4 regions of the Bacillus sp. NEB1478 genome follow, and region 1 is predicted to be linked to each of the others. Evidence: riboswitches for the same ligand, from Rfam matches in the RefSeq annotation. Region 1 holds a riboswitch; each other region holds the start of a gene.
The links. Region 1 has a riboswitch for cyclic di-AMP ahead of RGB74_RS05090 (dicarboxylate/amino acid:cation symporter). Riboswitches for the same ligand answer to the same signal wherever they lie in the genome.
Positions count from the first base shown of each region.

Region 2: another riboswitch for cyclic di-AMP. It lies ahead of RGB74_RS16800 (APC family permease); the one in region 1 lies ahead of RGB74_RS05090 (dicarboxylate/amino acid:cation symporter).
Region 3: another riboswitch for cyclic di-AMP. It lies ahead of RGB74_RS04395 (sigma-54 interaction domain-containing protein); the one in region 1 lies ahead of RGB74_RS05090 (dicarboxylate/amino acid:cation symporter).
Region 4: another riboswitch for cyclic di-AMP. It lies ahead of RGB74_RS15895 (potassium channel family protein); the one in region 1 lies ahead of RGB74_RS05090 (dicarboxylate/amino acid:cation symporter).

Region 1 is NZ_CP134049.1:1,066,734-1,069,867, forward strand. It holds gene RGB74_RS05075 (hypothetical protein) at 29-187, shown strand; gene RGB74_RS05080 (GDSL-type esterase/lipase family protein) at 268-1,005, shown strand; gene RGB74_RS05085 (hypothetical protein) at 1,172-1,366, opposite strand; cyclic di-AMP (ydaO/yuaA leader) riboswitch at 1,545-1,705, shown strand; gene RGB74_RS05090 (dicarboxylate/amino acid:cation symporter) at 1,873-3,111, shown strand.
Region 2 is NZ_CP134049.1:3,329,838-3,332,971, forward strand. It holds gene RGB74_RS16800 (APC family permease) at 1-1,481, opposite strand, end outside; cyclic di-AMP (ydaO/yuaA leader) riboswitch at 1,634-1,775, opposite strand; partial or broken gene RGB74_RS16805 (stage V sporulation protein R) at 2,012-2,211, opposite strand; gene RGB74_RS16810 (spermidine/spermine N(1)-acetyltransferase) at 2,236-2,754, opposite strand; gene RGB74_RS16815 (MarR family winged helix-turn-helix transcriptional regulator) at 2,780-3,134, opposite strand, start outside.
Region 3 is NZ_CP134049.1:929,821-932,954, reverse strand. It holds gene RGB74_RS04395 (sigma-54 interaction domain-containing protein) at 1-1,250, opposite strand, end outside; cyclic di-AMP (ydaO/yuaA leader) riboswitch at 1,668-1,808, opposite strand; gene sufB (Fe-S cluster assembly protein SufB) at 2,085-3,134, opposite strand, start outside.
Region 4 is NZ_CP134049.1:3,155,408-3,158,541, reverse strand. It holds gene cls (cardiolipin synthase) at 1-208, shown strand, start outside; gene RGB74_RS15900 (undecaprenyl-diphosphate phosphatase) at 316-1,098, shown strand; cyclic di-AMP (ydaO/yuaA leader) riboswitch at 1,176-1,332, shown strand; gene RGB74_RS15895 (potassium channel family protein) at 1,599-2,258, shown strand; gene RGB74_RS15890 (TrkH family potassium uptake protein) at 2,294-3,134, shown strand, end outside.

The sequences.
Region 1 (3,134 bases):
ATATAGTTCGGTATAGGAGGGGATTAATTTGACTGGTTTTTTAATTACCTTGTTACCGGCAGGACTATTATGTGGAGGAGTTGCTTTACTCATACATTCTTTAACGAGAAAAGATACACATCACTATGATAAAGAAAATTTATGGTCAGACTTTGATCTTGAACCAGAGGATTATCATATGAAATAACACATTCAGCACTTGATATTTTCCCTCGTTATGGTAAAAAGTAATAAAACAAAACAATTAACTAGAATTGAGGGCATAACGTGCGGAAGGTTTCAAAAAAATGGTTATTAGGCGGAGCAGCTCTCTCTGTAATACTCTTTATTGTTTTCCAAGTGTTTGGACAAACTGATGAAACAAGCGGACAAGAAAGAAATCAGCCGATAAAAATTGTCGCACTAGGAGATTCGTTAACGTATGGAGTTGGTGATCCAACCAGGTTAGGTTACATTGGAGTGGTTCGAAATAATATCCGAAAACAAACAGGAAGAAATGTTATTTTAAATAACTTTGGTATAAGCGGTCAGCGATCTGATCAGCTGCTGCATCAATTAAATAACGGTGTTGTTATTAAGGCATTAAAACAAGCGGATTATGTTTTTGTATTTATTGGGACAAATGATTTCAGGCGTGCAGCAGGCTGGAATTTTAGACAGCTTCCGAAAGAACCGATTTTGCTTGGTCAAGAAAAATTAAGAAAAAATCTCACTACAACATTAAAGACAGTAAGAAAAAATAATTCTTTTGCTCAAATTTATGTGCTGGGTCTATACAATCCATATTTTGGAGAAGAGTACGATCCAGATGCTCCTAATGTCATCCGGGGATGGAACGATACAATACTGAGTGTTAGCAAAGAAAGCACATTAACAAAATACGTATCAACTTATGAGCTGTATGAAAATATTGAGAAAGAAATGTATTTTTCAGACACGCTCCATCCCAATAGAAGAGGTTATTTAAGGATGGGGAACTGGGTTTATAAACAATGGAAACCGTAATTTCACCTAAACCTTATCCAAAAAAATAGCTGACTCTATTAAGACCATTGTATATACGTCTTGTGAGTCAGCTTTTTTTATTTATTAGCTCTTTTAAACGGCTTTGTTGTTTGGAATGAAGGTTGCGTCACTTCCTATGGAAAATTAACAATACTAGTTAACAGAGTTATTTTTTAAATGTAGCGTCCAATTTACCGTTCATATCAATTAAGAACCCAATTTCTCGGCCTAATAATTCCCCAAGTTCTTTTGCTTTTTTTTCACTTTCATTCTTTATTTGTTCTATTGTAAGTTCACCTTTTAATTTTGAAGCTCCAACGATAATGCTTAAATCACCTTTTTCATAAAATACAATTTTCATATTTATACCTCCCTGAAAATAAAACCTTTTACATATTTCGCTGTTTTCTACATGCTTATGGGGTAAGAGAAAGAATTTGGAAAAACATTCATAATGGCTTAATTGTATAAAATGGCATAATTATGCATTCGACAAATCTTGACAAATTTTTATATATGTTGATAGAATTAAAGCATAATAATATGATTCGCTGAATTCTTCTGTTCTATTCTGAACATGAAGAAACGGGGGAACCAACTTTGGCATCTAGCCTTGGGATGAATTTGTTATATACAAAAGGGATAACTCTCAATTTCCTAATCCGACAGCTAACCTCGTAAGCGTTTTTGGAGAGAGACTTTATACATGGGCTAAGTCTGTGTATTGCGGTATATTCCCACGGAAAATTTGTCTCTTTTTTTCGTGGTTTTTTATTTGCCGGCATGATTATAGCATGTATAAGAGCATCCTCCGTACTATGACTATAGGGATAATAGTTAGAAAAATTCGAAAAAGGGGATGAGTCCATGAAATTGTCAACGAAGATTTTGATTGCTCTGGCATTGGGGGTTATTGCAGGTCTAATTTTAAATATTGCAGCACCCGATGTATTCTCAACATTGGATAAATTTTTATTAAAACCGGTTGGAACATTATTCTTAAACTTAATTAAAATGCTTGTAGTACCTATTGTGTTTTTTTCAATCGTTCTTGGAACAGCCGGGCTTGGTGACCCTAAAAAGCTAGGACGTATTGGGGCGAAAACAGTTGGATACTTCCTTGCTACTACAACGATCGCTATTATCATCGCAATGGCGTTAGCACTTATTTTTAAACCAGGTGCTGGTGACTTCAAAACAGAAGGAGCAAAATTCACAGCTGAAAAAGCTCCTGCCGTAACAGATACTTTATTAGGAATTATCCCTACTAATCCTATTCAAGCGATGGCTGAAGGGAATATGCTCCAAATTATTGCGTTTTCAGTTTTTGTAGGATTTGCATTAACAATGCTAGGCAGTAAGACAAAAGGAGTTATGAGCTTAATTGAACAAGGTAATGAGATTATGATGTACCTTGTTAATGTAGTCATGAAATTTGCTCCATATGGCGCATTTGCGCTAATTGCTTCTGCTATCGGAAGCCAGGGTATGAATGCTATAAAAGCAATGGGACTTTATATGATTATCGTAATTGCGGCACTTGCTCTTCATTCTGTTATCACGTATGGCGGTTCGATTGTCCTATTTGCTAAGAAAAATCCTCTTTGGTTCTTTAAAGGATTTGCGCCTGCCATGTCTGTGGCATTCAGTACTTCGAGTTCAAACGCAACACTTCCGATTTCTATGAAAACAGCTCAAGAAAATTTAGGCGTACGTAAGTCGGTTAGTGGATTTGTTCAGCCTCTTGGTGCAACGATTAATATGGATGGAACTGCCATCATGCAAGGGGTTGCGACGATTTTTATCGCCCAGGTTTATAATGTAGATTTGAGTATCAGTTCATTGCTTACTGTAATCCTGACTGCTGTTTTAGCAAGTATTGGTACAGCTGGAGTTCCTGGTGTAGGATTGATCATGCTTGCAATGGTTCTTAACTCTGTTGGTCTACCTGTAGAAGGTATAGCCTTAATCCTTGGAGTTGATCGTTTGCTGGATATGTTAAGAACTGCAGTTAATATTACTGGAGACGCAGCCTGTGCAGTCATCGTTGATAAAGGCGAAGATAAACATGCAGTCTCAACTAAAACTTCTGAAGTCAGTGCTTAAAAGAAAGCTGCGGGGTGAAATTC
Region 2 (3,134 bases), 1.7 Mb from region 1:
GCATAATTAATTGAATTCTCTACTACATGAGTTATGCCTGCAACAGGAACGATAACAACATTTCCCTCAATTGGTTTTGAACCTTCAATAAGTCTTATTCTCAATTGTTCTCCTACTAAATCATAATGCTTTTTAATCCTATGAAAGAGGAGGATAATGATTGGTAAAAATACTAGAACTGACCAAACTTGATCGAACTTAGTTAAAAAGAACATAATGGTAACGATGAAACTGATAAGTGCACCTGTTGCATTGATAATAAGTTTTGATACCCATCCCTTTGGCTTTTCCCTAACCCATTTAACGATCATCCCTGTTTGTGACAGAGTAAAAGGAATGAATACACCAACAGCATAAAGTGGGATAAGATGTTCTGTCTGTCCTTGAAACACGATAATCAAGATAATCGAAGCAATCCCCAAGGCGAGGATTCCATTGGAATACCCAAGCCTGTCACCTCTAATCGTAAACATTCGAGGAATAAACCCATCCTTAGCAAGGTTAACAGCAAGTAATGGAAAAGCAGAGTAGCCTGTGTTTGCTGCAAGGATTAATATCAACGCTGTTGTTCCTTGAATGAAGAAATACATAAAGCCTCTGCCAAATGTATCATTAGCAATTTGGGAAACAACCGTTTCCGTTTCACTTGGAGTAATTCCATAATAGTAAGCTAGATAGACGATTCCCGAAAATAATACTGCCAACAATGCCCCCATTGCCATTAATGTTTTTGAAGCATTATTAGGAGCTGGGTCTTTAAAGTTAGGAATCGCATTTGAGATTGCTTCAACCCCAGTTAAAGCCGAACTACCAGAAGCGAATGCCCTCAGAAGCAGAAACAAACTAAGACCTGCAACAGGCGTACCTATTGGTGTATGAAGTTCAGGTGAAACTTGTCCTGTAGCAATATTGTAAATACCAACACCAATTAAGATAAACAGAGCTAAAACAAATAAATAAACCGGATAAGCTAAAATGGAAGCAGACTCTGTTAAACCCCTTAAATTCAGAGTTGTAATAATTAAAACAAAAACAATCGCAATCAAAACATTATGTTCATGCAAGCTTGGAAATGCTGAAGTAATGGCATCTGTACCAGCTGAAACACTAACCGCCACAGTTAATATGTAGTCCACTAAAAGTGATCCCCCAGCTACCAATCCAGGATTCACACCCAGGTTTTCCCTCGAAACGACATAAGCTCCGCCTCCATGAGGATAAGCAAATATGATTTGTCGGTAAGACAAGATAAGAGCAGTTAGTAAAATCAGCACACCCACTGCGATGGGAATTGAATACCAGAATGCTGCTGCACTTACTGTAATAAGAACAATCAATATTTGTTCTGGCCCATAGGCCACAGAAGATAATGCGTCTGATGAGAGGATCGCTAATGCCTTGGTTTTATTAAGCTTCTGTTCCCCAAGTTCCGTTGACTTCAAGGGTCGACCGATTAAAAATCTCTTTAAAGAAGATAACATAGAAGTACACCACCATCATTTTAGTCATAATTAGATTACCCAATTTGTGTGATAAATCACTTTTCAAGCATTAAATTTTGCACATAAAAAAGCCCACAGGTCATTACGAAATAGACCTGCGGACATTAATTTTCTTGTCTCACAAGCTTCACCTTCCCACTCATAAACGCTTACGAGGTTAGCTGTCGGATTCGGGCCTTTGAGTAGCCCTACCTGCTTTAGGATTCACCCCTCGGATTTGAAAAAATCCATTAACGGTTCCCCCGCACCTTTAGGTTTCAGCGATTTAAGAAATACGAAACTGTTGATTATCATACTCCTGCTTTATCTTCTTGTAAAGATGTAATTAGAAAACAATAAACTTTTTTATCAAATTTACAAAATAAATCTCTATGCGTACTTCTCAAGAACAGCTCTTTTAAAAATAAGAAAAAAGAATCTAAAGCTTTGGCTATCCCTGTGAAAAACAGTAATAGAAAAAACACGCCAGCAGCGTGTTTTCTTTGATATTTTTAAACACTTGTTTAATTTTAGAGGTACTTCTGATGTACCCTCTTCCCATCAAACGTGAAAGGAACAGGTTTCTGTTCAATCTTTGTTTCCATGTGTACTGGAAGGCCCCAGAGATGATGACCTGCGGCAAAACTTTTTCCGGATACTTAATGAGTTACATATCTTCATAGCTATGATTGAGGTATAGCTCCCCATTTTTCATATAGTCACTGTCATTACAATTATCCGCCATTTTTAGAAGTCAAATTAGTGTTTTGGTCATTATAAAGTCCAATTGTTCTTCATCTCCCATATAAAAGGGGTGGGCACCAGTTTGAACAAACTCAAGTTTTTTGTAAAAAGCAATGGCATTTTCATTTTTTTCCCATACACCTAGCCAGATTTTCTTTTTATTACCTTCCATCGCAATTTCTATAGCTTTATTTAGCAGATATTTACCAAGCCCATGTTTTTGGAATTTATTCCTTATATAAATCCTCTCGAGTTCAAGTGTTTCATCACCCATTTCTTCAGACTGAGCATCATCGATATTGACCTTTAAATATCCAGCGACTTCATTATTAAAATAAACAAAAAAGAATTGAGAAGAAATATTGGATAATTCTTTTTCTAATTGTTTTAAGCTAAAGGCCTTTTCTAAATAGGCATTCATATTTTCGGGTGAATTCTGATGCTTAAATGTCTCATTAAATGTTTCATAACTAATTTCTTGAAGTTTGAGTGAATCTTCAAAGGTACACTTTTTAATATTAATAGTCATTTAAATATGTCGCTCCTTAATATAATCAATAATTTCTTTTGATTCCTTTTTTTACAACTTCCCAGTCTTTTTCTATATTTTTTCTTACTCTTTGAAGAAGATTAAAAATGGTTTCTACTTCTGTTTCAGAAAATCCCTCTAATGCAACGATATTGGAATATTCATGTTCTCTTTTTATAAAAGGAAAAACATTATTCCCTCTCTCTGTTGGAAAGAGTTTTTTAATTTTTTTGTTATGTTTATCCTCTTTCTTTTCAATAAAGCCATTAATTTCAAGTTTTTTTATAGCACGAGCTGCTGTTGTTCGATCTACTTTTATCATCTCAGCTAACTTTTCTTGAATGATTCCTGGATTTTCACATATTCTCACAAGGTACAAA
Region 3 (3,134 bases), 140 kb from region 1:
TGAGACTGAATTTGCAAAGGCATTTCTCCGATTTCATCCAAAAACAAAGATCCTCCATGCGCCAATTCAAACAGTCCCTGCTTACCACCTTTTTTAGCTCCTGTAAAACTGCCTTCTTCATAACCAAACAATTCAGTCTCTAGTAAATTTTCAGGAAAAGCGGCACAATTAACCGCAACAAATGGACCAATTGCCCGGCTGCTCTGCAGATGGATTCCTTGTGCAAACAATTCTTTTCCTGTCCCAGATTCTCCTGTAATGAGTACCGTTGCATCTGTTTGCGCAAAGATCTTAGCCTGTTCTTTAGCTTCACGAATCTCTTTGACTTCCCCAATAATGTCCTCCAGTCTGTATTTTGCTTCTAATCCGTTTTCATGCAATTTTTTCCTTAGTTTCATTTCCATTCTTTGCAGGTCGGTAATTTCTTTAAAATTGGATACTGCTCCAACGACAGTGTTGTTAAGAATAACGGGGTAACGGTTTATAATGATTTGGCGATCAAGTATCTTGGCTACATCCCCTATTTCTTTCTTACCAGTTTGCAGCACTCTCAGCATATCGGAATGTGGGATATATTCTGTAATGTTCCGTCCGACCACATCCCCTTCTAGCCCTAGATACTTTTTCGCATTATTATTGGTTAGTGTTATTTTCCCTTGCTTGTCTACCGCTATTAAACCATCATGAGCAGAATCGGCAATGGCCTGTACCTGGTATTTTTCTTTAAACATCTCTTTCGTCACATCGGTTAAGTTCATTGCCTGACGTGTTGCGGAAACCATGGTATCCATTGAAGGATGAACATAAAGGACATTTTCATTTCGTTTAGAAACGGGGAGACTACTTTCCCAAGAAGGAACAAGAAATGTTGTGTTTTTATTGGCGTTACCGAGTTCAACAAATTCCTTGCTGCAAATATCAAAATGGTTCTGATACATCAGAAGATTTTCAGTGTTTAACCACTTTTTTTCTTCATCTGACACCAAAATTAAGAGATTATGTTCATAAAGATTTTGTTCATTAATCGTTTTTTCGAAATCACTTAAATGAATGGAGACAGGTACAATAGGGATAGAAAAGGATTGAACCTCGTTTACATAAGGTAAAGGAGTAATTAAAACAAAAGGGTTCATCATATGATCGATAATCGATTTTTTAGAATGGAAGCAGGTTGGTTGAATACCTTGTTCGATTAATAGTTGAGTGAAGATAGCTTCTAGTGTTTTATTTAATTTATACAAAGCGATCATTTTCTCTACACTCCTTTCTTTGTTTTATAATTTAACATACAAATGCAAAAAAAGAGGCTAGGTAAATATTCTTTTTATAAAGTCTGGGTCTTTGCTTGAAGATCACCATCTAAAAGATTATTTGATTATCGTTTATAAATCCATGCACTACTAGTTACAAAAGTTCAAATATACAATAAACCCATGGCTTTTAAATTGCCATGGGTCTTTTAGGATGTTTCATGGATGAACTTGCGTACGGAACAGATACTATGTGTGTTTTTTAAGTATTAATAGGTCCTTAAACCGCAGAAAATCAACCCTTTTAAAAAATATGTGTACATTAAAATATATCAAAGTTGATACTCTTGTGGGTAAAATGCGGAAAGTTTGGTGGGTAAATTAAAATTAAAAACTTTTTAGTCTTACAAGCTTTACCTTCCTTCTCATAAACACATATGAGATTAGCTGTCGGAATCTGGCCTTTGAGTAGCCCTACCTGCTTAAGGATTCACTCCTTGGAATTAAAAAATCCAATAAACCGTTCCCCTTACCTTTAGGTTTCAGCAATTTTAGAAACTTGAAACTGTTGAATTTCATACTCATGGGTTATGTTCATTGTAAAGATGTAATTACTCACTAACACAATAATTTAAAACTACGTTTGCATCAAATACTAACATAGATGTACTTTTAACAACAGAGTAGTTACTTATTCCAAAATCTTGCCCGTTTGTTGAATAAGAAGAATTTTATAACTTAAAATGCAAAGAAATAAATTTCGAGTTGGCACGACACTAATTTGCATATAAAAAAACCTTGGTATATTCCTTATATACCAAGGCTTTTCAGACTTTATCCGATTGAACCTTCCATCTCGAACTTGATCAGGCGGTTCATTTCTACTGCATATTCCATTGGAAGTTCTTTCGTAAATGGCTCGATAAAGCCCATTACGATCATTTCCGTTGCTTCTTGTTCAGAAACACCACGGCTCATGAGGTAGAACAATTGGTCTTCAGAAACTTTTGAAACCGTTGCTTCATGCTCAAGAGTAATGTTGTTGTTTAAGATTTCATTGTACGGAATTGTATCTGAAGTAGACTGGTTATCCATGATAAGCGTATCACACTTAACGTTAGATTTAGATCCATCAGATTTGCGCCCGAAATGAGCGATACCACGGTATGTTACTTTCCCGCCATGCTTCGAAATGGACTTCGAAACAATGGTAGAAGAACAATCTGGTGCTAGGTGCAATACTTTTGCTCCAGCATCTTGGTGCTGTCCTTTACCAGCGATCGCGATTGAAAGAATAGTACCTTTTGCTCCGCGGCCTTTCATAATAACAGCCGGATACTTCATTGTTAGACGAGATCCGATGTTGCCATCTACCCATTCCATCGTTGCGTTTTCTTCTGCTACCGCACGCTTTGTAACAAGGTTATAAATGTTGTTCGCCCAGTTTTGGATCGTTGTATAACGTGCATAAGCGTTTTTCTTTACGATGATCTCTACTACCGCACTATGAAGTGAGTTTGTAGAATAAACCGGAGCTGTACATCCTTCTACATAGTGTACAGAGCTGTCTTCATCCGCAATAATAAGCGTACGCTCGAACTGACCCATATTTTCAGAGTTGATTCGGAAATAAGCTTGAAGCGGTGTATCACACTTAACACCTTTTGGAACATAAATGAATGATCCACCAGACCAAACTGCAGAGTTAAGTGCAGCGAACTTGTTATCTGAAGGCGGAATAATCGTTCCAAAGTACTCTCTGAAAATTTCTTCATGTTCTTTTAATGCAGTATCTGTATCCGTGAAAAGAATCCCTAGATCTGATAGGTCTTCCTTCATGTTGTGGTATACAACCTCTGATTCATACTGTGCAGATACACCTGC
Region 4 (3,134 bases), 1.8 Mb from region 1:
AACGGCAAATATGGACATGAGAAGTTTTCATTTGAATTTTGAGGTCAATGTTTTCTTATTAAACACAAAGTCCGTTAATGATTTAGTGGAACAATATGAAAGTGACATGGAAGATTCAAAAAAATTGCGCCCAGTTGAATTTTACAAGCGAGGTCTTTATGAACGAACAAAAGAATCATTTGCCCGTCTCTTTTCAGGCGTACTTTAAATAGATGTAGTGATGAGATTCGCGGTTTATCAAAAAACTAAGGTATAGAAGAGTCCCTTTGAGAATAAGGTTGTACGAAACAATCAATTCTTGAGGGGGCTTTTTTTATGGATTGGTTAGAGGCTGTTATTTTAGGAATCGTTCAAGGATTGACTGAGTTCCTGCCTGTTAGTTCTACAGGTCACCTTTTACTAGGTCGCAAGCTGTTTGACTTAGACGAAGCGGGATTGTTTCTGGACAGCATGCTGCATATCGGAACGCTTCTTGCTGTTATGACAGTCTATGGAAAGGAAATTTTACAGGTTTTAAAAAAACCCTTTGGACGTACGGGTATCCTGCTCATAGCAGGAACGATTCCAACTGCTGCAATCGGACTGCTATTTAAAGATTTTTTTGAGGAGATTTCTAAGACAGGCATAACAGTCGGGTGGGAGTTCTTAGCTACAGGCTTGCTTCTTTGGTGGGCTGATTCGTTTAAAAGAAATGGCTACAAACGAGTAGAGGAAATTACAATAAGAGATGCCGTTATAATCGGTACGTTTCAAGGAGCAGCTATACTTCCTGCTGTGTCGAGGTCCGGGTTAACGATCGCGGCAGCGCTGTTTTGTAAAATTGATAAAAAAGCAGCAGCTTACTTTTCCTTTTTATTATCGATCCCATCGATAGCAGGCGGGGTCGTTCTTCAATCAAAAGACCTTTTCACGGGTTCAGCTCCAGTTGTTTCTTTTGAGGTACTGGCATTAGGTACTGTAGCATCTGCGCTATTTGGTTACATTGCGGTGAAATGGATGATTAAACTGCTGCAAACAGGAACATTAAAAGGCTTTGCAATCTATGTCTGGCTAGTTGGAATCGTCGTTCTTACTCTTCAATTTTCAGGGAAAATGTAAAGTATTTGTGAACCTATAAAAATGGATTGACAATTAATATATGGAGGATTACAGTATATGTAATTCAAAATTTAGCAGGCTTTAGATCGCTGAATTTACAGTTAATTCTTAATAAAGAAGAGCATTGTAAAGCGGGGGAACCAATTTTTTGGGGTGAATTTTGCACAACGCAAAAAGGGATACTCCAATCCCTAATCCGACAGCTAACCCCGTAAGCGTCATGTCACTGGAGAGGTCTAAAATGGTGAGTAACCAGACCCGCTTTTTTGTGTGGTCTTTTTTTTGTTTTTTCACTTCCATAAAGATAACTGGCTACTTGGATGAATTACGACGTAGTGACAAGTTTAAGTTTAAAGTATGAGTGCAACTAAAGCTGGCGGAAACAGTCTAGCATTTTAGCTAAGTTTTCTTTATAAATTCTTTGTGACCCTCTTAACCAGCTAGGCTAGGGAACAACAAAGCAAAACTTCGAAATGAGTTTAAGGGGAGAATAATCAATTATGAAAAAAAAGCAGTTTGCAGTAATAGGATTGGGTCGCTTCGGCGGTAGTATTACGAGAGAGTTTGCTGAAATGGGATATGATGTCCTTGCAATTGATAAGGATATGGAAAAAGTAAACGAATTCGCTACAATTGCAACACAAGCAGTACAAGCTAATTCTACAGATGAGAAGGTCATGCAGTCTTTAGGAATTCGCAACTTTAATCACGTAATCGTTTCAATTGGTGAAGATATACAGTCAAGTATTTTGACAACATTGCTTTTAAAAGAAGCTGGAGTAAATAAAGTATGGGTTAAAGCTCAAAATGACTACCATCATAAAGTACTGGAAAAACTAGGAGCAGACCGTATTATCCATCCGGAACGAGATATGGCACTAAGAGTCGCACAGCTTATCTCATCGGAAAAAATTATTGATTTTATCGAGTTATCACAAGAACATAGTATTGTTGAGATAGGTGTAACAGATAAATTAGTAAATAAAACATTAACTGATTTAGATGTTCGTGCCCGTTTCGGATGTAATATTGTAGCGATTAAACGCGGTGATGATATTCTTGTTTCACCTATTGCGGATGTAGAACTCAATTATGGAGATGTTCTTGTAGTCATTGGGCGCAATGAGGATTTAAACCGCTTTGAGGATGAGGGAGTGTAAATTTGGCACTGTTTGTTAATAAATCAAGACAATTTATGTACCACCCATTTTCTTTAAAGCCGCCGCAGATTTTAGCTTTGCTTTTTTTGTTTTTAATCATTGTTGGAGCTGTTTTGTTAAAACTGCCAATTGCTCACGAGAAGACTTTGTCATGGGTGGATGCTTTTTTTATTGCAACGTCTGCATCTACCGTTACAGGTCTAGTGACCGTTGATCCAGGAACGACATTTACTTTATTCGGTGAGATCGTCATTCTTTTCTTAATCCAAGTCGGCGGTCTAGGCGTTATGTCATTTGCTTCACTTATCGTAATTATGCTTGGAAAAAAAATATCGATTAAGCAAAGAATGCTAATGCAAGAAGCACTTAATCAGCCCTCTTTAGGCGGGGTTATTAGGCTTGTAAGAAATTTATTTCTCTTTTCGATTAGTATTCAAATCATAGCAATTACTATTCTTTCTATACGATGGGTACCGGATATGGGCTTTTCAAAAGGTGTATATTATAGCGTTTTCCACGTGATTTCAGCGTATAATAATGCCGGATTTGCGCTATGGTCAGATGGATTGATGAGATATGTAGGTGATCCAACGGTTAACCTTGTTATTACATGGCTTATCATTACTGGTGGAATTGGATTTACTGTATTGATTGACTTATGGGTGAGTAAAACGTGGAAAGAGTTAACACTTCATACAAAAGTGATGATTATCTCTACATTTGCAATAAACATTTTAGCTATTTTACTCGTTTATTTATTCGAGTTTAATAACCCGAAAACATTAGGTGTACTTTCAGGAGCGGAAAAACTGTGGGCCGCTTATTTTCAAGGAATCTCTCCAAGAACTGCTGGCTTCAACTCCATTGATATGACAG